4 regions of the Enterococcus sp. AZ170 genome follow, and region 3 is predicted to be linked to each of the others. Evidence: riboswitches for the same ligand, from Rfam matches in the RefSeq annotation. Region 3 holds a riboswitch; each other region holds the start of a gene.
The links. Region 3 has a riboswitch for magnesium ahead of IGJ55_RS06735 (LCP family protein). Riboswitches for the same ligand answer to the same signal wherever they lie in the genome.
Positions count from the first base shown of each region.

Region 1: it holds a riboswitch for magnesium, as region 3 does, so the genes downstream of both, mgtA (magnesium-translocating P-type ATPase) here and IGJ55_RS06735 (LCP family protein) in region 3, are expected to answer to the same signal.
Region 2: it holds a riboswitch for magnesium, as region 3 does, so the genes downstream of both, IGJ55_RS09675 (MgtC/SapB family protein) here and IGJ55_RS06735 (LCP family protein) in region 3, are expected to answer to the same signal.
Region 4: it holds a riboswitch for magnesium, as region 3 does, so the genes downstream of both, IGJ55_RS12610 (LCP family protein) here and IGJ55_RS06735 (LCP family protein) in region 3, are expected to answer to the same signal.

Region 1 is NZ_CP172947.1:1,224,128-1,227,329, reverse strand. It holds partial or broken gene mgtA (magnesium-translocating P-type ATPase) at 1-2,111, opposite strand, end outside; M-box (ykoK) riboswitch at 2,599-2,767, opposite strand.
Region 2 is NZ_CP172947.1:2,004,720-2,007,921, reverse strand. It holds gene dnaI (primosomal protein DnaI) at 1-538, shown strand, start outside; gene IGJ55_RS09680 (hypothetical protein) at 703-1,173, shown strand; M-box (ykoK) riboswitch at 1,332-1,502, shown strand; gene IGJ55_RS09675 (MgtC/SapB family protein) at 1,765-2,430, shown strand; gene IGJ55_RS09670 (GNAT family N-acetyltransferase) at 2,463-2,960, shown strand; gene mgtA (magnesium-translocating P-type ATPase) at 3,194-3,202, shown strand, end outside.
Region 3 is NZ_CP172947.1:1,396,652-1,399,853, forward strand. It holds gene IGJ55_RS06730 (FtsW/RodA/SpoVE family cell cycle protein) at 1-388, opposite strand, end outside; gene IGJ55_RS06735 (LCP family protein) at 385-1,311, opposite strand; M-box (ykoK) riboswitch at 1,570-1,739, opposite strand; gene IGJ55_RS06740 (glycoside hydrolase family 3 N-terminal domain-containing protein) at 2,103-3,202, shown strand, end outside.
Region 4 is NZ_CP172947.1:2,611,295-2,614,496, forward strand. It holds gene IGJ55_RS12605 (FAD-dependent oxidoreductase) at 1-956, opposite strand, end outside; gene IGJ55_RS12610 (LCP family protein) at 1,125-2,039, opposite strand; M-box (ykoK) riboswitch at 2,190-2,359, opposite strand; gene IGJ55_RS12615 (DUF4303 domain-containing protein) at 2,611-3,108, shown strand.

The sequences.
Region 1 (3,202 bases), 170 kb from region 3:
TGAATGGAAAGCATTGGTAGAAATGGTAAAAAAGCACTTGCAATCAATATCGAGAAAACATTCCCAAAGTTAGAACTGATTGTAATTTTAATATATTTCATCATATTACTAAAAACTTTACGTCCCTCAATCACACCGTCTTCTAAAACATTCAAACTTTTTTCCAACAGAATAATTGAACTAGCGTCTTTCGTAATATCAGCTGCTGTATCAACTGAGATTCCTACATCTGCTTTACGAAGTGCTGGTGCATCATTAATTCCATCTCCCATGAAACCGACTGTGTGACCATTTCCTTGCAGTGTTTCAATAATTCGAGACTTTTGCATCGGGTTTAATTTAGCAAATAAATTAGTTTTTTCGACTTCGTCTTTCATTTGTTCATCCGACATATTATCAATATCAGAACCAAGTACGACATGAGACACTTCGATTCCTACATCGCTACAAACTTTCTTAGCAACGATATCATTATCGCCTGTTAAAACTTTTACATTCACACCATGTTCGTGTAAGGACTTGATTGCCGTGATCGCTGATTTTTTCGCTGGGTCCAAAAAGCCCATAAAACCGATCAGCGTCATTCCTTGCTCATCTTCCACACTATAAATGGCTTCACTATGCACGTCTTTTTTCACCGCTACGGCTAAAGCGCGCATACCTTGTTCATTCATACGAATATTGACTTCACGCATTCTTTTTTGTAATTCAGGTGTTAACGGTACGATCTCCCCGTTGATTTCAGCATGTGTACAAACAGCTTCCATCTCTTCTACCGCACCTTTAGTGATCATAAATTGATGACCATCTGCATTGACCACCACCGTTAAACGACGACGAGAAAAGTCAAACGGAATTTCATCTAGTTTTGTCACGGAATGATACGGACTTTGATTCTTATTTTCCTCATAAAAGTTGATTACAGCGATGTCCATCAAATTTTTCCAACCCGTTTGATAATGAGAATTTAGAAAAGCCATATCTAGAACTTGATCATTAAGTTGTCCTAGCGGATCTAAATGTTGAACCAAAACAACTTTGTCTTCTGTAATCGTTCCGGTTTTGTCCGTACAAAGAATATCCATACTCCCTAGATTTTGAATAGAAGGCAACTCTTTCACAATGACTTTATGTTTGGATAAACTTAATGCCCCTTTTGCTAGGTTACTCGTTACAATCATTGGCAACATTTCAGGTGTTAATCCAACAGCGACTGCAATTGCGAAGAAAAACGCTTCGCCCCATTCACCTTTTGTAATGCCGTTGATCAAAAAGACGATTGGAAACAGAATCATCACCATTCTTAGTAAAAATTTACTAACTTTTGTCAAGCCAATATCAAATGATGTTTTTCCACGTTGTGTTGTCGCATTTTTAGCAATATCACCGAAGAATGTATTTTGTCCAGTCTTCAAAATGATTGCTTTACCTTGTCCACTCAATACATCCGTTCCCATAAAAATCAAATCCTGCATATCTAAAGCAGAAACTGATTCTGAATTCTTATCAATACCTGCATCCACAAATTTTTCGACTGGCATTGATTCACCAGTCAAAGAAGATTGATTGATAAAGAGATCCTTTGTCCATATTAGTACGGCATCCGCTGGAATCATATCACCTGTTGCAAGTGTTACAATGTCTCCAGGTACAACTTCGTCCATCGGAATTTCTTTTGTTTGACCCGCACGCGTTACAGCTGTTGTATTTTCGATGAGTTCTTTTAGATTCAGACTTGCTTTTTGGGAACGATACTCTTGAATAAAGGCAATAATAACACTAGCTAAAATCATGATTCCCATCACAAGTGCTGCTTCAAAATCTTTGGTTACAGCTGAAACGACCATTAATAAAGCTAAGACATAAACAAATGGGTCTTTGAATGCTTCTAAAAACATAATAATTGCAGGTGTTGGTTTTTGTGCGGACACTTCATTTGGTCCATATTCTTCTAAACGATTTTTGGCATCTTCTTCTGATAGCCCTTTTTCTGATGTACGAAGTTCCATCATCAATTCACGTTCAGAAAGCATTGCTAATTTTCTTAATTCTTGGTCTTTTGTTGTTTTCTTCATTTCGGTCATTTTTTTATTCATCATTTTCTTTTCCTCCTTTACTTCATCTTATCGAGGAGAGAAAAAATCATTTCATTTCCATCGTTTCTAAGATGAAGGCTACATTTCGTTTGTTTTTGGTCTGACTGGGGTCTTCCATGAGCCTCTTCCTCTCTTTTGGTTTATTTTGGAACGATAGATTTTTTGTTAGGCGGGAATCTTGTTCTCTTGAGTTCTGCTCTTGCTACTGTTTAACATCTGTCTTCTTTCAATCTGCTTGTTTCTTTTTGCGGAACTTCGCTCCCTTTGGTCGCCAAGTACTGTTCATCATCAGCTCTGGCGAAGCCAGTACGTTTTCCTGTTCTTAGACTTTTTGCTTACTAGTTTCTGTTTTCCTTCTGCCTGCTTGTTTCTTTTTGCGGAACTTCGCTCCCTTTGGTCGCCAAGTACTGTTCATCATCAGCTCTGGCGAAGCCAGTCGCTGTGATTCACAGCAAAAACGCACACTCAACAATAGAGTGTGCGTAAAATAGCAACTTAAATAAAAGTTTCTCTATCGTTGAGCTTTAGCACTAAAGGGCGTAGATAATTTCTTATCAGCTACGTTATGAATAACCTTCACGATCATTCCTGTTCAACCAACTAAGAGTCTCTCGATTCTTTCGCGGCAGCAGCATGTGTCCAAATAGGAGCCTCACCTAACAATTATTCAGTTCTGAATCCTTATCTATCATAGTTTATCTTGTTACAATTGTCAAAAGAAAAAGACATAAAATAAAAAGACATCACTTTTACTAACTAGCCAAGCTCTCCTCTTCCTTGAGAGATTTCTATTCTTGAGAAATTTGCTAATTTTAATTCTTCATCGGATAGATTTTCAACAAGATCGTAAACCCGTTACCAAGCTCAAGAAACTGAGCATCTGCCATCTGTTTGGACTCTGAAAATAATATATTCTCAGCTTCATTCACTTTTAATGTCAAAATCAGCTCTGATAGATAGCTTTATATCGGTACCGAGTAGTTTTCTCCAGTTCCTTCATCTGTCACTACAAGAATTGGCATGACTTGAACGTCTGACACTTTTTTTAAAGGGGTAAACACTACAGCTTTGACCTAGATCCTAGTCAGTAAAAATTAGAATAAAGT
Region 2 (3,202 bases), 610 kb from region 3:
TACAGCATCTCAAGGTCGTGCTCAAGCGATGGCCGAAACAATGAAATTTCTAAATGATTACACTTCTAATCCAAAAGAATTTCATAAAGGACTTTATTTACAAGGGACATTTGGTGTAGGGAAATCTTTTCTACTAGGTGCAATTGCCAACAGCTTAGCTGAACGGGGATTCGTTACAACGATTGTTCATTTTCCAACCTTTACTGTCGAAATGAAACAAGCAATCGGCAAAGATATGGTAGGCCCAAAATTGGATGCCGTTAAAAAGTCCCCTGTTTTGATGATTGATGATTTAGGTGCGGAATCAATGACGTCTTGGATTCGAGATGATGTGCTTAGTGTGATTTTACAATATCGGATGCAAGAACAATTAGTGACTTTTTTTTCATCGAATCTAAATTTAAAGGATTTAGAAAAGCACTTGACCGTGACTCAGCGTGGGGAACAAGAGCCGTTGAAGGCTCGTCGAATCATGGAGCGGATTCGTTATTTAGCACAAGAAATTACGATGTCAGGCAATGACCGGAGAAATGGTTAAAGGTGGTCAGACTACTACAGCTTTTATGGAAGCCATGTGGTTGAGATGTAACTCGAAGAGTTCTGTCTCAATCATTTTTTATTTTTTAAGAGAACTAAGGATGATATTAGACTGGAATCAAAAATATAGCTTATAATTAGATATCAATAATGGAGGGATATCCTATGAAAAAAATCACATTAGCAGTGCTAACTATCATTACATTGATTTCTTTAGGAGCATGTACGAAAAATAACCATGATTCTGCAAAAGGAAGTGAAGAAACATCTATGAGTAGTAAACAAAATCAAGTGACAGATGAAACATCTCATAACGTGGAACAAGAACAAGCAAAATCAGTATTTATAGCCACTTTAATGGAAGATGCTAGGAGAAACGAGACGGTAGACAAATCTCTACGTTTGGTTTTAAATGAAGTTGAAGTAATTGAAGATCCAGAAAAAATAATCGGTATGATGAAAAATGATGGCGTAATCTTAAATGTATCAGATGAACAATTGGCAGATGGTATTACTGAAAATGATTTGAAAAAGGGAGATAAAATTCAATTTACCTTAGTTGGTTTACCTGCCATGACAATGTCGATCCCACCTCAAGTAGTTGGTAATTCAGTAGTCAAAGTTGAAAAAAATTAATCTATCAAAAATCACTGTTAAAAACGCACTATTCAAGTATTTTTTGACAGTGATTTTTTGATTTTGTAGTGAAACGATCATTGCTTATTCAAAAAATAAACGAAAAAACATTGACATTTGTTTTGTGATGGTGGTATAGTTCTTTCTGTAAGACAACTAAATAGATTTGTTAGGTGAGGCTCCTATACAAACATAGGCTACTGCCCAAAAACATCGAGAGATGCCAATGGGTAGAACAGGGATTGTCGATTACAAGGCTTTTCATAAGGTAGCTAAAAGCTCTGCTTTTTACGTTGTATAGTGCCAAAACTCAACGATTAGATCATGCAGGCTTTTTTTTGTACGCCTATTTATGACCTTCCGCTGAGTTTTTGGCGGAAGGTTTTTTGCTGTGAAACACTGCGATTGCCATTGGCAGAGCAGATGTTGAACAGTACTTGTCGATCGAAGAGAGAGAAGTGCCCGACGTACTGAAACCCAACGATTGCCATTAGCAGAGCAGATGTTGAACAGTACTTGTCGATCGAAGAGAGGGACGTAACGAGCTGAAAACAAACAAACCGAAGAAAGGAGAAAGCCTATGCATTTTTAATTAATATTGTTGCGAGTATCTTTGCAGGAATGATCATCGGTGCGGAAAGACAATGGCGAAAAAAGTTGGCTGGTATGAGAACGATGACTTTGGTAACGTTTGGTTCATGTCAGTTCGTTTCGCTATCATCGCTGATTCAAGATGACAATAGTCCAACACGAATTGCGGCTCAAGTCGTCAGTGGTATTGGGTTTCTTGCCGGGGGAGTGATTTTACGAGAAGGATTTAGCGTAACTGGCATCAATACCGCAGCAACATTATGGTGTTCAGCAGCTGTGGGCAGTATGATTGGTGCTGGATTTGTAACAGAAGGCGTAGTTTGTGCTGTTATCTTAATGTTAGTGAACATCCTGTTGAGAAATTTATCTTTCAAAATAGATGATTATACAGTTCAAAGAGAAGACGATCAAACAGAGACAATTCATTATCTTTCTGTTATTGCTAGTAACAGCAGTGAAGTCATGCTTAGAACTGAGATTATCCAGTTGTTAGATAAGTACTGTCTAACATTCACTAAATTTTCTTGTACAGATTTAGCTGGAAAAAAAGTCCGGTTGTTTTTGGAAATTGAGGCTACAAGAAATGGTAGTCTAGCAATCAATACGATTATTTCTGAGTTGTCTCAGCTTTCAGAAGTTATAGAAATCAATCAAATGACTAACTAAAAGAACGGAGGAATCAAGATGGTAAAACAGTGATGGTTAAAATTATCAATTGGAATAGTGAAGCCTATTGGGCAGGAGTCCAATTAAGAAACGAATTGCTTAAGTCTAGTGCTGGTAAAGAATGGATCAAAGAGTTGCCTTTGAACGAAGAAAAAGATATTCATATGACAGCTATGATCGAAGGAAATGTTGTGGGAACATTAATTCTTTCAAAAAAGAGTAGAACAATAGGGCAAATCAAACAAGTAGCTATTAATGAAGTGCATCAAGGCTTTGGTATTGGAAAAAAATTACTTGAATTTGCTGAAAAAGTAGCAGAACTTATGGGGTGCCAAATCATAATTCTAAACGGGCGTATGCAGGCTTGGGGTTTTTATGAACATTTTGGATATCAAAGTATAGGACAAGCCTATAATGACGGAAATGTCGTCTTAAAAACATTTGAGAAAAGAATCTACACTAATAAGAAAATCGAATTATTTAAATTTATTAGATATATAACGCTAAAGGAGATGGAAACAAATGGATGACAGTAGTCAGATGATCAAGGACCTTTGTAAAAAGAACCCTGTTTTTAAAGAAGATAAGTTTATTATTGTCTATTTGTTTCTAGGGCAGTTCAGAAACTTACTCCGATAAGCATACCTCTTTTTCCATTGGTCCGATTCTTAAAAGATTGAATATCTGAGCATTGAGATAACTTAAATCGCTATGCGATCATCTATTATCTCATTGGTAAGAGTTTAGAAAGAAGGAAAAACAAATGGAAAAA
Region 3 (3,202 bases):
AAAGAACTAGGATCAACGGGACTAATTCAGAGGGTTGAAATAAAAGGACACCTAAATTGATCCACCGTTTTGCTCCACCTACAGTAGTTCCAATCAATGGCAAAGCAGCGATTGAAAGAAAGGTGAGAAAAAGTAACATGAATAATAGTTTAGGTTTGCGCAGTACATTTAAGTGAATCCGATAAACAATACTCATGCAAAGTAAACTAAAAAGGAAATACATGGTTTGCTTGATGGCTTTACTAGCAGTGCCTAACTCACTGTCTAACAAGTGATAAGAGCTAGAACTGTAAACCATTAAAATGCCGATGATACAAAGAATCAGATACGGAAGCAAAATATAAAAATCTAGATACTGTAGTTTGGATGGTCTGCTAAGCCGTTTCATCTTTTTGCTCCATCATTCAAAAAATCGTGAATGGCAAGTTGATTTTGTTCCTCGTCAATTTCCAAGACACTGCCAGCTTCGGTATAATCATTAAACGCCCAGCTACCTGAGACTGGGATGGAAAGGGTCTCTAGATTTTTGACTTTACCAGTTAGAAAATCTTTTGCTAAATCGACAAGGACATCTGCTGGAATGTTTGTATCCAAGTAGCCAACAGCTTCACCAGCAATTTTAGGTAATTGTAAGAACGAAACGGCATTTTTAGACTGCTTTGCTAATGCATCCATCACTTGCTGCTGCCTCCTCACTCGACCAAAATCTCCTTCTTCATCCATTCTAAAACGAGCATACTGTAACAACGTATTACCATCCATGACTTGGATACCTTTTTTGATATCAACATTGTCTAAATTAATATCTTTTTCTGCATCAATTTCGATTCCTTTAGGATAAAGCTCATTGATCAAACGGATAAAATTATTAAAGTCGGCTGAAATGTAATAATTGATCGGTAAGCCGAAAGAATCGTTAAGGACTTTTCTAGTTAACTCTGCTCCACCAAACGCATAAGCGGCATTGATTTTCTCTAAACCATATTCTGGGATTTTGACATAAGAATCCCTCATGATCGAAACAAGTTTTGGTTGTTTGGTCTCGCTATTATAATGAGCGACCATCAGCGTATCTGCTCGACCGCCATCTTCATCATCTTCACGACCATCATCACCAATCAGCATAATGGTGATTTCTTTCATATTTGTTTGTTGATCACCGGAAAAATCTTTGTTTTTCGTAGGATTTACTTGAGATTGTGCTGCTTTTTTTCCATTATGGAAGCTGATTACAGTGTAACTGCCGATTGCTGCAAAAAGGAGAACAATACAAAGCAGCGTACAAATTACGATTTTGTTCACTAGTTTCATTTTTTATTCCTCGCTAATCATTTTAATTGATCATCAAATAAAGTGTGCATTAGGAAATCGACTTAGATGTCGGTATAAAAAGATAGTTGTGCTACATATAAAAGGTATTAACAGCTTTATATCAAAAAAACGTTGATATCTCTGCTTATTCACCTCCTGCTAATTAAAAAGCTGAGAAATACCTTATTTATTAAAACAAAAAACCTTCGCTTAACTAACTCAGCGAAGGTGGATTGATTGCAGCACAAATAGAGCTTTTCATCATTCTCATCGTTGAGTTTTAGCACTATGAAACGTAAAAAGCTGAGCTTTTAGCTACTTTGTGAAAAGCCTTAATTCGACAATTCCTGTCCTACCCATGCCTGTCTTTCGACATTTTTGAGCAGTAGCCTGTGTTTTCATAGGAGCCTCACCTAACAAGTTATTCAGATCGCCTTAAATATAGTGAAGATCTTGACTAAAGTCAATAAAGTGAATATTAAATTTTTTATAATAAAACGTTGTGAAATATGCTGACAGGTGTTATTTTATCTAAGCTAAAATAGCACTTTAACCATTAAGGGCACGGTTTTCACTTATCTGATAAGGTTCTACTTTTATATGATTTTGATTTGGAAAAGTTTAATGGTCATTTCTTTACATTTTCTTAAACATATACAGACAAAATACACACGTTTGTAAAACAGAAGCAAATAAAATCCCAAATAGACATCGCATCGGGTTAACATTTATTGTAAGATAGAAAGAAGTGAAAGAATGCGTTTACGGCATAATGAAATGGGGAAAAATAAATGGGCTACAAAAAGACTTCTCAAGGAAATTGGATACTGGTCGAGAATGAAAATGGTGCAACTCTGGGTTATTCAACGGCTTCAGGTGTTACTTTGATAGAAGAAGATGGTTTTGCTTTTAAAGATTTAAATAAGAATGGACTTTTAGATCCTTATGAAGATTGGCGCTTGCCGCTTGAGGAGAGAATTGAAGATTTAACTGCAAAATTGACGATCGATCAGATTGCTGGATTAATGTTGTATAGTAGGCATCAAACGGTTTCTAAAAGTCAGAATCATTTTGTGGAAATGTTCTCAGGAACGTATGACGGAAAATCGCTAGATCATTATAGCGGATCTATTGCGAATTTAACGGATCAGCAAAAAGAATTTTTAGAAAAAGATCATATTCGTCATGTCTTATTAACTCTGGTGGATGCTCCTCAAATTGCTGCTGAGTGGTCGAATAATTTACAAGCAATGGCTGAAAGTTTAGATTTGGGTATTCCAGTAAACGTCAGCTCAGATCCAAGACATAGCACTAGTGCTGATACAGAATTTAATGCAGGTGCTGGTGGGGATATTTCAAAATGGCCAGAGCAATTGGGCTTAGCTGCAACATTCGATCCTGGCTTGGTAAAGCAATTTGGTGAAGTCGCAAGTCAAGAATACAGGGCACTTGGCATCACAACTGCCTTATCTCCGCAAATTGATTTAGCGACAGAGCCACGCTGGATGCGTTTTTCTGGAACATTTGGAGAAGGGGTCAAATTAGTCACCGATTTGGCTAAAGCTTATTGTGATGGTTTTCAAACAACTGAATATGAAACGGATGGCTGGGGCAGTGAAAGCGTCAATGCAATGGTCAAGCACTGGCCTGGTGGCGGAAGCGGTGAAGCTGGTCGTGATGGTCATTATGGTTATGGTAAATATGCAGTTTATCCTGGTAATAATTTTAGTGAACATTTAAAACCATTTCTTCATGGTGCATTTGATCTAGAAGCAGGAACCAAAAAAGCTTCTGCTGTGATGCCTTATTACACAATTTCTTATGATCAAGATCAAAAAAATCACGAAGATGTCGGAAATGGATTTAGTGAATATATCATCAATGATTTATT
Region 4 (3,202 bases), 1.2 Mb from region 3:
GAACCAACAAATGGTCTTGTAGGTTGCATTAGATTTTCAGCCACGACTAATCCTGTCCTAACTGCATTGTTGACTAAGGGAATATAAAAGGACTCATCTGACAGACTATAAGGTACCTGAATGCAGTCGCCTATTGCAAAAATATCCACATGAGAAGTTTGTAAGTACTCATCCACAAAAACTGTCTGATCCGTATGCATTTTAATCTGACCATCCAAATAAGCTAAGTCTGGGCGCACATTCATGGCAAAAATTGCACTATCACATAACAACTGGGATTTTTTGGTTTCGATCATAAGCCCCTCATCTCCATCTGTTATCTTTGCAACAGTTTCATCGAAATGAAACACGACACCGCGGTTGGTCATTTCTTCTTGGACCGGTCTAATCATTTCTTCATCAAAATATTTAAACAATAAGTAATCCATACGCTCAAAAAGATGAACTGCTTTACCCATCTTTAAAAGCGTATCTGCCGCTTCTCCGCCAATTTGTCCCCCACCGATTACGGCTACTTTATCACTGTTTTGTAATTGCTCAATCGCCTTTAACACACCAGATAAAAATTTATATTTTAACACTTTCTCCGAATCACTCCCCGGAATATTCTGAGCCCATTGACTAGAACCTGTTGCTAAAATTAATTTATCGAACGACATCACACATTCTTTTTCTTTTTCCATGTATTTAACAATATGTTGTTTTGAATCTATGCTAATTACTTTTGCACTTAGTAGTAAAGAAATGCCCCATTCTTCTAGTTGTTGCTCCGAAATAAATTGCGCTTTTTCAATAGGATCGATCGTTTCATTAAAATAAAGATTGATGCCGCCAGGTAGATAGCCAATCGTTGCTTGCTTTTCAATTAAATGAATTTCAGCTGCAGGGTGTTTTTTTCTGATTGCCACAGCGGCCGACACTCCTGCAAAAGAAGCCCCAATGATGACGATTTTCACAATAAGACCTTCTTTCTGTATAAGTAAAACGTTTTCTTAAAGGATAGCATACGCTTGACCTAAACGTATAGACATACGCTGATTTGTGTTGATTTTTTAATAAAAAATGACCTGTTTGCTCTATTCTACTCCAGAGTCAACAGGTCATTTTAATTTTCCAGCTATGTGTTAATTGTCTTTCATAAACGCTTTGATCGCTTCAGCATTTTGCTGTTCATCTAACTCGATCACGCTGCCAGAATCTGTATAATCGTTAAATTGCCATGATCCTTCGACTGGAACGGATAATGATTTTAAAGGTTTAACCTTGCCAGTTAAAAAATCTTTTGCTAAATCGATCAAAAGGCTGGTCGGTACATTCGTATCGATTTTCCCAACCATTTTCCCTGCTACTTGAGGCAATTCCCAAATCGGAATCAAATCCTTTGATTGTTCAACTAGCGCATCCATCACTTGCTGCTGACGTCTGATACGGCCGAAATCGCCTTCTTCATCCATCCTAAAACGCGCATACTGCAATAAACTATTACCATGTAATGTTTGCTCACCTTTAAAAATATCCACACCATCTAAATTGATATCTTTTTCAGCTTCGATCGTGACACCCTTAGGATAAAGCTCATCAATAATATCACTGAACTCTTTAAAATCCATGACCACATAATAATTGATTGGTAAATCAAAATTATTTTTTAGTACATCCTTGGTCATTTGAGCCCCGCCATATGCATAAGCTGCATTGATCTTGTCTTGTCCACCATCGGGAAATGTTACATAGCTATCTCTCATGATTGAAATCAATTTGGGTTGCTTCGTTTTTCCATCATAATGTGCGACCATCAAGGTATCCGAACGACCTTGATCTTCATCATCATCTCTAGAATCATTCCCAACGATCATCACGGTTAATTCCTTATCACTTGTTTGTTCGTCACCAGTAAAATTTTGGTTTTTAGTAGGTAGTTTTGCTTCACTCTCTTCTTTGGCTGTTTGAAATGATACTGCTGCATAACAGCCTGCACTCACAACGATTAGCAAAACCGATAGCAAGCTAATGATCATTATTTTTACAGATTTTTTCATTGTACATTCCTTTCTAGACATCAGCGTTAGATGGGCTAGCTCAACTATTTTCTTGACTAAAAGAAAAAAACTTCACCAAGAAAACTCAGCGAAGGGATTAGATTACAGTCTCTTAAACACATGACAAACAACATGTATCGACAAATTACCTAGATCATCTCTTCGTGGAGTTTTAGCACTATATAACGTAAAAAGCATTGCTTTTAGCTACTTTGAAACACGCCTTAATTCGACGAATTTTGTCCTACCCGTGCCAGTCTTTCGACATTTCTGAGCAGTAGCCTGTGTTTATATAGGAGCCTCACCTAACAAGTATTTAATTCATTTTAAACTATAAGCGTATCCAATCACAAAGTCAAATTAAATTCTACCTGAAACCTTTAGGATAATAAGTCCGCTACCCCGTTATCATTGCTACAACGTAGCTGGGGGCTAGAAGAATAAATTTTTTTTAAGAGTAATCTTTACCCTTTCTTAAAAATTCGTTTATCCTCTTTAAATTCAAATTTTAGATAGACATTCTTTGCGTTATCTGTTTCAATGTTTAAAAGACAGATACTTGGAGGATACCATGGAAAATTTTTTAGAAAAACAACAAGCATTCTTTTTTAATTTTTTAACAGATAGTATCGATAACTTTTTACTCGATCATTCTGATGAAACCTACTATGCATTTGCCTTAGTTTGTAATATTCATGAAGAAGGCGAAATCAACGTATACCTTAATACTGTTGAGCTTTGGCAAGACACAACTGACTATTATGCAACTAAAGGATACACTGACCAACAATTACAAGAGATGAAATATAATGCAAAGGATTGGGATGAAGACCAACAATTTGCTTCTCTTCACCTATTCGATGATTGGGTGGAAGATCCACAAGCCATTGAAATGGTTCTTGAATGGATTAGTCAACAACTCATTTTGCTAGTTGATAGCGACACCTTTGAACGTATTCCTAAAGCAGCTGATTTTAAAGTATTAGTTTACGATCATGATGAAGAAGCAGCTGACTCGCAAGAACGCTTTGAAAAATTAACAACATCTGACTATTTCCAATTAAATTGATCAAAAAGCGAGCAGCAGATTTTATTCTTGGGCTCTTTTCAAAAATGCCTACTTTAGGAAGAGGCGTTTTAGCGCTCAAAGATAAGAAAATTCT